DNA from 3 places in the Terribacillus sp. AE2B 122 genome. Region 3 is predicted to be linked to each of the others. Evidence: riboswitches for the same ligand, from Rfam matches in the RefSeq annotation. Region 3 holds a riboswitch; each other region holds the start of a gene.

Region 1 (4,052 bases), on a different contig from region 3:
GGAGTTCCTGCTCCATTGCATTACAAAATACATAAAGCTAAAAGTCAGCTGGAAAAACTCTGTGCCCATGTAGTCATTGGAGAAACTGTCTGGAAACAGCAAGCGGCAAGAAGCAGTTCTGCTGAAACTAGAGCAAACGAGCTGATGACCTATCTGACCGATCCCGCAATTGATGCCATTATGCCGCCATGGGGCGGAGAGCTGCTTGTACAAGTATTGCCTAGGCTGGATTGGGACAAGCTATCCAAGAGCAAACCGACATGGCTGATTGGTTATTCTGACACAAGCACACTTTTATGCAGCTATACACTCCAGACGAATATTGCATCTGCCCATGCGACTAATTTCTTTGATTTGAATATGGAAGCACTCGATGAAACGACAAAGCAATGGCATAAGATATTATCGGCACCATCCCGCAAACACGTTGTTCAGCACTCCTCCCCTATGTATCAATCTTCATGGGACGCGCTTTTTGAACTAGATAATCCTTCGGGTTTCGATTTGGATAGCAGTACAGAATGGAAATCCACGACAAATGAAGCTGTATCCTTTACTGGTCGCTTAATTGGCGGCTGTCTGAATACATTGACGACCATAGCCGGGACAAAGTTTGCACCAATCAAGGAGTGGCGAAAATCTTTTAAAGAAGACACAATCGTCTACTTGGAATGGTTGGATTGGGATACAGCAGAAGCTTACCGGAATCTTTGGCATCTGAAGGAGCACGACTGGTTCGATGGAGCAAGTGGCTTACTAATCGGCAGGCCTTCTCGGAGCAATCCTTCAGAGGATTATACAGATAAACAGATGATCCATGAATTTGCAGATGAAATTGGCCTGCCCATTATCTTTGATGCTGATATCGGGCATATGCCCCCGCAGTTCACAATGATTAATGGTGCACTTGCAACAGTTTCCTTTCAGAATAAAAGCGGAACCCTGACTTATTTGGAATAAAAAAGAGGCTGGGAGAATAGTATTTTGGCCAAACAAAAATCCGAACGAAGCAGTGAATTTGCTTAGGTTCGGATTTTTTCACTTAAATTGCGAGACCCCGGAGTGCGTTAGCACGAGGAGCATCTCCAGCCGCCCGCGGAAAGCGCAGTGTATTTCCGGAGCGGCAATTCAACCCTTCCAACCTAGAAATTGTTCGCCTTTAGGGATGAGCTATCTAGTTTTGTCCCAGCCTCTTTCCTTGTTTTGCAGGATGTGCCGCAGCTAGATGCGGGTGTCCGTACAATTTCTCCCTGAATGTTCCATCTGCATAATCCTTCTTATATAATCCTCGCTCCTGCAAGATAGGTACAACTAATTCGACAAAGTCATGCAGATCTTTTGGTGTAATGTAATGTGTCAGATTGAAGCCATCTACTCCGCTTCGCACAAAAAAATCCTCGATTTTGTCCGCAACTTGCTCAGGACTGCCGATAATGATATCCATTTCAGCAGGTTGGCTAAATTTTTCCTGTATCTCTTTGACTGTAAATGGCTTGGCAGCATCCTTTGTCAGATAAGCAGCTCGCGATTGACCTTGTTCTGTGTGCTTGTATGTGAACAGCTCTTCTTCATTTTCATAAGAAGCCAAATCATAACCAGTAGAGCCGCCATATTGGGCCTTGGCAGCATCTGCGCTCCAATAATGTTTAACTTCATCATATTTTGCAAGAGCTTTCTCCTCCGTTTCAGCCACTACGACATGCAGGAAAGTAAACGCCTTAATTTCATCGCGGCTTCTGCCATACGCCTCCGCCCGCGCTTTAATATCTTCGATGTAATAGTTGATTTTTTCTGGTGTAGGTCCTCCGACAAAAACACATTCAGCATGTCTTGCTGCGAAATCCCTGCCTTTTTCCGAAGTACCTGCTTGGTAAAGCACAGGTGTACGCTGCGGAGATGGCTCACTCACATGCGGCCCTTCTACTGAGAAATAGGTACCCTTATGTTTTATACGGTGAACTTTTTCCGGATCCACTAGAACCCCTGTTTCCGGATCCGAGATAACACCATCCTCTTCCCAGCTATCCTCTAGCAGCTTATAAGAAACCTCTAGGAATTCATCAGCTATTCTGTAACGTTCATCATGCTTAACCATCTTATCCATCCCAAAATTCTGAGCAGCATTCGGTAAATAGGATGTAACGATATTCCAAGCAACACGCCCATTTGTCAGGTGATCAAGCGTCGAAAATTTACGCGCATTATGAAATGGCTGTTCATAAGATGTACTGACAGTGACAGCGAAGGACAAATGCTTCGTCACAGCTGCCATGGCCGGGATAACGAAGGCTGGATCATTAAGCGGCACTTGCACTCCGTCACGCAGCGCTGCCTTTTCATCCCCTCCATATACGTCATAAACACCAAGTACATCTGCAAAGAAAATCGCATCAAACTTTCCTTTTTCCAAAAGGCGTGCAAGCTCTATCCAGTAATCCAGCGACTTATATTCCCGATGCCTTCTGTTCTCCGGATGCTTCCATAAGCCATGGGCGTTATGATTGGCGGCTGTCATATCAAATGCTTGCAGGATAATTTGTTTCGTCATTGTTCTCCACTCCTCTAATTATGTAAAAAAAGCCTCTTCCGTTTTACAGAAGAGGCTCCTTATCCAAGGTAAAATGCTCCTCTTATCTGTCAGACTTGTCGTCTGCTGGAATTGGCACAGTACATTACTGCCTGCTGCCGAGGCTTCAAAGGGCCAGTCCCTCCACCTCTCGTGATAAGAAAATATTATTTAGTTAGGTTAGTTTATGTTCGATTTGTTCCCGATATTGACTGAGAGTGTCTGGCGAATTTCGCTTAAGCTTCTGAAGCAGTGCTTCGTATTGGATCTCTTTCTCGCTGATCCGCTTTCGGTAACACGCTCGTTCAGTGTCGTTCGTACAAACGTGAAGTAAATCGCGCAGTGCTACAATCTCTTTTTGCAGCTCCATTTCAGGCGGAATATATCCAGCATTCTTGAGAATTTTGTAGCTCATCCGCATATCCTCCGGTACACCTGATAAGTCCTCCAGCTCCAAAGGTTTTCCTGCTCCTGGAAGGTTACGGAACTCTCCATTGGCTTCAGCCTGCTTGATTCGTTCTTCCGCAAGCAGCGAAATCAGATCCATATAATCACTCCCTATATACAAGAAAAGCAACCGATTATAATCGGTTGCTTTTCATTATACAATAATCTGAATTATTTACCAATGAATTGTTGTGTCCAGTAGTTACCGTTTTCTACATAACCTACACCGATATTAGTGTAATCAGGGTTAAGGATATTCTCACGGTGACCTTGGCTGTTCATCCATGCTTCAACGACTTCTTCTGGAGTCTTTTGTCCTTGAGCGATGTTTTCACCTGCAGTTTTATAAGAAATACCGAAAGATTTCATCATATCGAACGGAGAACCGTAAGTTGGGCTGTTGTGATCGAAGTAACCATTGTCAGCCATATCTTTGGATTTCGCACGAGCTACTTTGCTTAGTTCAGTATCAGCTTTTAAAGCTTTAAGACCAGCTTTTTCACGCTCTTTGTTAGTCAAGTCCACTACTTGCTGTTCGAATGCACTTAGACCTTCAGTAGCTTGTTTTTCTTCTGTTTGCTTGTTATCAGAAGCAGTTTCTTGTTTTTGTGCTGGAGCTTGAGCTTTTTGTTCAGTTGCTTGCTCTTCAGCTTTTTCTTCTTTTTTAGGAGCTGCTTTTTGCTCTTCTTTATTAGAAGCAGGTGCTTTCGCTTCCTCTTGCTTAGGTGCTTGAGTCTGCGCTTTCTCCTGTTGAGCTGGCTGCTGTACATTGTACTTCGCTAGCAAGCTATCAGTATTAATGTGAATGTTATAAGCTGATAGATATTCATTCACCCATTTATTCAAATCTTCGATAGAAGAGAAAGATCCGCTTTTCACTACTTGTGCTACGTGCACTTGAGCTTCTTCTTTAGTTGGTTGAGCTGGTGCAGCATTTGCTGTTCCTGCCAAAGCGCCACCTGCTAGGATAGCTGTAGATAGTGTTGTTACTAATACTTTCTTAAACATGATGTTGCTCCTTTCGAGATGTGTGTTTTCT
Region 2 (4,052 bases), on a different contig from region 3:
AAGTACAAGTGGCAGGTGTCTTGGTGCGGGAGAAGCAGAAGTATGAACAGCAAGTAACGGACGCATTGCTGACAGACGATGCAGCGGAGCTCTTCTCAATATCTGACCTCGATGTAATCATCGAAGCAAGTGTCGGCATTGAGCCAGCCTTCAGCTACCTGACTGAAGCGATCCATCATGGCTGTCATATCATCACGGCAAATAAAGAACTGATTGCTTCCCGGGGTGCAGAGCTCAAACGCTTGGCTAAGAAGAAAGGCGTGCGGCTGGAATATGAAGCTGCAGTCGCAGGTGGCGTGCCGGTGATTGGGACGCTGAAACAGCTTCTGCATATCAACCATGTCGTTAAAGTAGAGGCAATTTTGAATGGCACATCCAATTTTATTCTGACGGAAATGTCCGATAAGGGACTACCGTTTGAGGAAGCGCTGCAGCTTGCGCAGGAAGCAGGATTTGCAGAAGCTGATCCCGCCAATGACGTTGATGGCTGGGACGCGTTTTATAAACTGATGGTGTTAAGTGATTTGTTGTTCGAGGCTCAGCCGGACTGGGAGAAAGTTACACGAAAGGGAATCCGCTCAGTTTCCTCACAGGATATCCAAGCTGCTGGAGAACAAGGTTGGAAAATCAAACATGTTGCTACGCTTGAAAATGCGGGCGGAGAAGTGACTGCATCTGTCGAACCAGTCATTTTATCTGCTGCACATCCTTTGTACAGCGTGGATGGAGTAGATAATGCTGTATGTGTGGAAGGTGACCTAGTTGGCAAGCTGAAGCTTCAAGGGCCAGGTGCTGGGGCATTGCCGACTGCAAGCGCCATCGTTGAGGACTTGGCGAATCTTGTCCACCAGCGGAAGGAAATAGAAGTAAAGCGGGTAATCAAATTCACGGAGAAGCGCGAGGCAGTTCCTTTCGTTCACTTGCCGTCTGGTGAGACCATTCTTCTGCACGGAGAAAACGTTGAATCTGATAGCCATTATTATAGAGTTGCCGCTAGAAAACCGGCTAAAGCAGAAGCTTAATACAGGAGGAGAGTTCGGATGACAATCGTATTTCTAAACGGAAGCTTGAATCCTGCATCTACAACGAGGAAGTTGTTAGAAGAAGTACAGACGCTGTTGCAAAAGGCCAGATATGAGACCGATATAATCAATATAGGGGAATTAGATCTGCCGCTTTTTCACCCGGTCCGGCCGGCTGGAGCAGCAGCTGATTGGCTGCGGGAACGAATCAGTTCGGCAGAGGGACTTGTGGTCGGTTCACCTGAATACCATGGCAGTTACAGCGGGGCATTAAAGAACGCAATTGACTATCTGGATAAAGATTTGCTGAAAGGTAAGCCCGTCGGACTGTTAACGAGTACAGGAGGACTAAAGGGCGGTATCAATACATTGAATGGGATGCGGACTGTTTTTAGCAGTCTGTCTGCGCATGCAATTCCCCAACAGCTGGCTGTAAGCCGAAAAGAATACAAGGATTTTATTCTGACCGAAGATTGTCAAAAAACACTGGAGCAATTTGTTATTGGGCTGGATGAGGCGTTGCAGCATCAAGCTGTTGCCGCCCATATACTGTTAAAATAATTTAAATATTTTGAATTTATATTGACGCGTACAAGGATTGCGTTTATTCTAATTACCATAAGTTGTATAAATGCTGACTGGACCACCAGAGGCTTTTATTCCCCGTTTGTAGGAGTAAAAGCGTTTTTTTATTTAATTGAATAGTTCTTATCAAGAGAAGTGGAGGGATATGGCCCTATGAAGCTTCGGCAGCGGGTTCCGTCAGGAATACTGTGCCAAATCCATCGGGTGATCCCGAAAGATAAGCAGGAACGACTCCCCACTTATCTTTCGTGGTGAGTCGTTTTATTTTTAGATAGAGGTTTCTGCGCCTTTAATTCCTACTATGATGATTGGAAAAGTTTAATTTATATAAGGTGGATGGAGGTGGACAGAAATGCTATATGTATTGTCTCGTTTTGGTATGGCTGCCGGTGTCATTTTAGGTTCGGTCACGCTTGTGTTTATTATCGTTAATATTCTTCCTGGAGATGTAGCGACATTATTAGCCGGAGACGATGTGCCGACAGAGACGGTAAATCAGCTTCGAGAAGAACTCGGATTGGATAGACCACTTATTTCACAATATCTGGATTACATAGCTGGGTTATTCCAAGGAGATTTAGGAACCTCTTATGCGAATAGTGAACCGGTTCTGGACCGGCTGCTTGATAATTTGGGACCAACATTGGCGCTAACCATATCGAGCATGATTGTAGCTATTGTACTAGGTCTGATTTTAGGTATCTTATCAGCGGTATATCAGAACAAACTGCTGGATGGCATTATCCGGGTGTTGAGTTTGATCGGGGTTTCTACTCCTAATTTCTGGATTGGAATTCTTCTTATATGGATCTTTTCCGTACAACTCCACCTGCTGCCGTCCATCGGAAATGGATCTTTTGAGCAGCTGATTCTGCCATCGATTGGTCTCGGAATTACCGGCGCGGGAGTGATTACAAGGCTGATTCGGAACAGCATTTTGGAAGCATCTAATGAGCCATTCATCCGATCTTTACGCGGAAAAGGTATCGGGCAGCGAGCAATTTTGTTTAAGCATATTCTGCGTCATGCCCTTATTCCAGCGGTGACTATGGTGGGAATGATATTTGGAGAGATGCTCGCTGGTTCGGTTGTTACGGAAACTGTTTTTTCAAGACAGGGACTAGGGAGACTTATTGTAGATGCAATCGACCAAAAGGATATTCCAATCATTCAAGGTGCCATCCTGTTTACTGCCGCCTTTTATGTTGTGATCAATATGCTTGTCGATATTTCCTACAGATATATTGATCCGAGAATTCGGCTGAATGAGAAGTGAGAAAGGGTGATTTATGATGATTGGCAGCTTAAAGCGTATCAAATCTTTGTCGTACCGCCGGAACAGCTGGTGGACAGGAAGTCTGCTGCTGCTCTCAACCGGCTTTATCCTATTCATTGTAATTTGTTCCTTATTCCCTGATCAGATTGCCAGTCATTCGCCGACAAGGATGGATCCAAGCGATGCCTTATTAGCTCCATCACTGGAGCATTTGCTAGGAACCGATCAATTCGGCAGAGATATTTTCAGTCTGATTGTACATGGCAGTCAGCAATCCTTGGTTATCGGTGTTCTGTCAGTCTTAATTGGCGGAGGAATCGGCGCGTTAATCGGGTTGGTGTCTGGCTACTGTAATAACGCATTGGATAATACGTTCATGCGAATCATGGACATTATTATGACGATTCCCGGTATTATGCTGGCTATTCTCGTTTCGGCTGTATTGGGACCAAGTACGCTGAACCTTATTCTGGCTGTTTCCATCGCTTCATTGCCAGGCTATGCGAGAGTGATGCGCGGGCAAGTACTGCATGTGAAGGATGCGGGATATGTTCATGCATCCAGGTCAATTGGATTGGGACATACAGGACGGATCCTTTTCCACATATTACCGAACAGTCTCCCGCCCATGCTTGTTATGGCAACAATCGGAGTTGGGAATGCAATCTTAATGGCAACAGGTCTTAGTTTCCTAGGTTTAGGTACTGTTCATGAAATACCGGATTGGGGTTATCTGCTGTCCCTAGGAAGGGACTACCTTACAGTCGCTTGGTGGATCGGATTCTTCCCAGGTCTGTTCATTTCATTATTCGTTATTTCCGTCAACATTCTTGGCGATGCCTACCGAAATTATCTTGATCCGCGATCTGCCACGTCTTAAAGAACAGAAAGGAGCTGTAATATGCGTACATTACTGGAGATCAGAAACTTATCTGTAGGGATAGAGCGTGGAAAGGAAGTGATTCCAGCTGTTCGCAATGTGAATCTGGACATCGGAAGCGGGGAAATCGTCTGCCTTGTGGGAGGTTCTGGAAGTGGCAAAACAGTAACATCCCTGGCTGTTCTTCGTTTGATCGATTATGAAGGAGGACGTATTACTGGAGGGGAAATCATCTTCCAGGAAGAAGATATTGCCTCTTTAGCGCAAAAGGAAATGAACGGTATACGGG
Region 3 (4,052 bases):
TTGATTGAAGCCTTCGCATCTTCAGCTGTAACGTCTTGCCCGTTATGGAATTTCAATCCGTCACGAAGCGTGATCGTGTAAGTCTTCTTATCATCACTAACAGTGTAATCGTCAGCAAGCAAAGGGCGTACTTGATAATCATGATCCAGTGCAAACAAACCTTCATAAATATGCCAGCCGATCTTCCTAGTAGCACTTTCTCCGGAATACATCCAGTCTAGCGTATCAGGGTCAGCAGTCATCGCAACGTTCAAGTCGCCGCCTTCCACAGGGTCCCCGCCGCTTGCGCCGGAACTGCTACTGGAATTGCTGGAGCACCCGAACAGGGCGATGGTGGCCATTAAGCCGAATAATATAAGTGCAAACTTCTTATTCAATATAATTCCTCCTTAGCTTCCCAATAACGAGAATACAATTTTCGTGAATGCTTTTTCCGTGATGAGTAAAGCACGCTCATCGATGTCGAACTTAGGATGGTGATGCGGGTAATGGGTACCTGTATCATCATTGCGGGATCCGACTTTGAAGAAGCTTCCTGGTATCTCCTGTAAATAATAAGCGAAATCCTCTGCTCCCATCCCGGTTTCAAGTGGAATGACTTGTTCTTCACCGAATTCTTCGGCAAATAGACGCTGCAGAAGTGAAGTTTCTTCTGGGTGGTTGAAAAGAGCAGGATAGCCGTGCAAATAATCGATCGAATAAGTTGCACCGAAACCAGTTGCGATACCGGCTACAATGGACTCTATTTGTTTCCTCACCTGCTGGCGGATGTCGGCATTAAATGTCCGTACGGTTCCTTCCAATCTTGCGGTATCAGGAATAACATTGAATGCCTGGCCAGATTGAAATACACCGAGTGTGACGACTGCTGACTCCAGCGGGTTGACTCTGCGGCTGACAATCTTCTGCAGGGCGCTGACAATATCACTTCCAATGACAATTGGATCTACAGCCTCTTGAGGAGCTGCGCCATGACCGCCTTTTCCTTGGATGGTAATCGCGAATTTATCCACTGCTGCCATCTTGAAACCTTCACCAACGCCGATCTTTCCGATAGGAGCAGCTGAATTAAGATGAGCACCGTATACATAGTCCACACCGTCGAGCGCACCATCTTCAATCATCGCATTGGCCCCGCCTGGCGGGACTTCCTCAGCAGGCTGGAACAAAAAGACCACTTTACCTTTCAGGCTATCTTTATGTTTGATCAATGCTTTGGCAGTTCCGAGTAATGCCGCAGTATGGCCGTCATGACCACAAGCATGCATCACGCCAGGTGTTTTGGATCGATAAGCTGTTTCTTTTTCATCTTCTATCGGAAGGGCATCGAAATCGGCTCGCAGCGCAATCGTCGGACCCGCTGTCTTTCCTGTAAGTGCAGCCACGATGCCATAGCCGCCGATGTTTGTCTGGATATCTTCGTAGCCGAAGCTGCGCAGTTTATCAGCGATGAAACGGGCTGTCTCCGTCTCCTGGAAACTCAATTCGGGATGCTGATGCAAATAACGTCTCCACTCAACGACTTCGGTGAAATTGTTTTCTAACTCCGTATGTACTTCCGCAAGCGTTTGCTTTATCTGTTCCATTTTCCAACCTCCTGTAACAATCTTGATATTTCCAATGAAAATAATCGGAATTGAACCTAAAAAAAGACCCTCTTCCAGACAGAAGAGGGTCTTTTAAAGATTTTCCGCTCTTCTTATCTTCAGTGTCAAACACCTGGAATTAGCACAGTACTGCGTCTTGCAGCCTGTTGCTTTGGTTTCGTTGGGCCATTCCCTCCACCAATCTCGATAAGAAATATCAGTTGTAAAGAAAAGGATAGACCGAAAAGTTCTAGGTGTCAATCCTATTTTTTGTCACTACTTTCCTTGATGTGCATCACCTTGCTAAAAATTCCATTAGAAAAAATTTCATTTGGCAGAAAATTTTAAAAAATGCTTGACTGTACATTCTTGTGTGATAACATAGCTTTAATATAAAAATTATATAGAACTTTTCTTATCAAGAGAGACGGAGGGACTTGGCCCAGTGATGTCTCAGCAACCAGTCTGAGAAGACACGGTGCTAAATCCAAAAGGTATCCGCCTTAAAGATAAGAAGCTGATTCGGTCATGGCTGAACCTTCTTCCTTTTTGGGGAGAAGGTTCTTTTTTTGTTGAAGAGAAGGGTGAGAAGCGGTATGGGATATAGTTTAGAAACAACATTCGTGCAGCTCGGAAATAAGAGTGATGGAGTAACTGGGGCAGTCAATCCGCCAGTGTATCTGTCTACTGCTTATGCACATGGCGGAATCGGCGAATCTACCGGGTATGATTATTCACGGACAAAGAATCCTACTCGTACTGTCCTGGAAGAAGGGTTCGCAGAGCTGGAAAAAGGCGACCGGGCATTTGCATGCAGCTCAGGCATGGCAGCTATTCAGCTCGTATTGTCACTTTTCCGTTCAGGCGATTCCCTGCTAGTGCCAGAGGATATTTATGGAGGTACGTATCGACTATTTGATTTCTATTCGGATGCATATGATGTGTCGCCGATTTATGCACCGTTTCGTTCCGTCGAAGAGACAGCGATGATGATAACGGATGATACAAAAGCAATTTTCCTTGAAACACCGACAAACCCGCTTATGCAGGAGATAGATATTGCTGCCTATGCGCAGCTGGCAAAAGCATACAATCTGCTGTTAATTGTTGATAATACGTTTCTGACGCCTTACTTCCAGCAGCCAATTACAGAAGGTGCAGATATCGTCATTCATAGTGCGACGAAATATATCGGCGGGCACAATGACGTTTTAGCTGGTCTTGTTGTGAGTAAAGGCAGCGAGCTATCAGATCGGTTAGCAGTATTGCATAACGGTACCGGAGCTGTCTTATCTCCGCTCGATTCCTGGCTTCTCATCCGCGGATTGAAGACGCTGCCGCTTCGAATGCGGCAGCACCAAGCAAATGCACAGCGTATCGCAGGTTACCTGGCAGAGGAGCCAAAGGTGAAAAATGTCCTGTATACAGGAAAAGGTGGGATGCTCTCGTTCCGCGTCCAGGAAAGCAGCTGGATTGATACATTCCTTCGCAGCATGAACATCATCACCTTTGCCGAAAGCCTTGGCGGAGTGGAGAGCTTTATTACGTATCCGACAACACAAACACATGCGGACATCCCTGTTGAGGAGAGGGAAGCCAGAGGAATTTGCGATTGTCTGCTTCGTTTCTCGGTTGGAATTGAAGAAGCAGAGGATTTGATTGGTGATTTACAGCAAGCATTCGCCAAACTGGATTAGGAGGTCATCTAATGGAAGATCAACATGCTGAGACGACGTGTATACGGGAATCATACAACGAGCAGCGGACTAGTGCGGTGAACGTGCCGATTTATCTATCGTCAACCTTCCATCAGGAAAGCTTCGATGATTTCGGTCCATTTGATTACAGTCGTTCTGGCAATCCGACACGAAATGCACTGGAGCAGAAGGCCGCTGAATTGGAGTCCGGTTCAAAAGCTTTAGCATTTTCATCTGGAATGGCAGCAATATCCTCAGCGTTCATGCTGCTGTCGGCAGGTGATCATGTAATTGTAACCGAGGATGTATACGGTGGAACGTATCGTTTTGTGACAGAGATCCTTCCGAAATTCCAGATTAGTCATTCCTTTGTAGATTTAACCGATTTGGATGCTGTTGAAGCAGCTGTCCGCCCAAATACAAAAGTCATTTACCTGGAAACACCGTCTAATCCCTGCTTGAAGGTGACAGACATCCGGGCAGTTGTGCGGATAGCAAGGCAGAACGATTGTTTAACTTTCCTAGACAATACCTTTTTGACGCCGCTGTATCAGCAGCCATTGGCACTAGGTGTGGATGTGATCATCCATAGTGCAACCAAGTTTCTGTCAGGGCATAGTGATATTATCGCCGGATTGCTGGTCACAAAGGATATGGAGCTGGGAGAACGACTAGCTTTCATCCAGAATACATTTGGTGCTATTCTCGGTGCCCAAGACAGCTATTTGCTGCTCCAAGGAATAAAGACGTTAGGCGCAAGATTGCGACA

What was found. A riboswitch is a leader RNA that binds a small molecule or an ion and turns the genes downstream of it on or off. The one in region 3 is predicted to bind S-adenosylmethionine.
Region 1: linked by a shared signal. The riboswitch ahead of AE2B122_RS12030 (LLM class flavin-dependent oxidoreductase) and the one ahead of AE2B122_RS13780 (methionine biosynthesis PLP-dependent protein) in region 3 are both predicted to bind S-adenosylmethionine.
Region 2: linked by a shared signal. The riboswitch ahead of AE2B122_RS17330 (ABC transporter permease) and the one ahead of AE2B122_RS13780 (methionine biosynthesis PLP-dependent protein) in region 3 are both predicted to bind S-adenosylmethionine.

The regions. Positions count from the first base shown of each region.
Region 1 is NZ_LR700945.1:230,844-234,895, reverse strand. Features, by position in the region: gene AE2B122_RS12035 (S66 peptidase family protein) at 1-960, shown strand, start outside; gene AE2B122_RS12030 (LLM class flavin-dependent oxidoreductase) at 1,175-2,548, opposite strand; SAM riboswitch class I at 2,628-2,729, opposite strand; gene AE2B122_RS12025 (DUF1992 domain-containing protein) at 2,742-3,113, opposite strand; gene AE2B122_RS12020 (CAP domain-containing protein) at 3,185-4,021, opposite strand.
Region 2 is NZ_LR700950.1:73,995-78,046, forward strand. Features, by position in the region: gene AE2B122_RS17320 (homoserine dehydrogenase) at 1-1,022, shown strand, start outside; gene AE2B122_RS17325 (NADPH-dependent FMN reductase) at 1,041-1,583, shown strand; SAM riboswitch class I at 1,728-1,831, shown strand; gene AE2B122_RS17330 (ABC transporter permease) at 1,960-2,883, shown strand; gene AE2B122_RS17335 (ABC transporter permease) at 2,900-3,763, shown strand; gene AE2B122_RS19545 (ABC transporter ATP-binding protein) at 3,785-4,052, shown strand, end outside.
Region 3 is NZ_LR700946.1:270,076-274,127, reverse strand. Features, by position in the region: gene AE2B122_RS13790 (ABC transporter substrate-binding protein) at 1-377, opposite strand, end outside; gene AE2B122_RS13785 (M20 family metallopeptidase) at 390-1,586, opposite strand; SAM riboswitch class I at 1,697-1,800, opposite strand; SAM riboswitch class I at 1,999-2,102, shown strand; gene AE2B122_RS13780 (methionine biosynthesis PLP-dependent protein) at 2,183-3,283, shown strand; gene AE2B122_RS13775 (aminotransferase class I/II-fold pyridoxal phosphate-dependent enzyme) at 3,295-4,052, shown strand, end outside.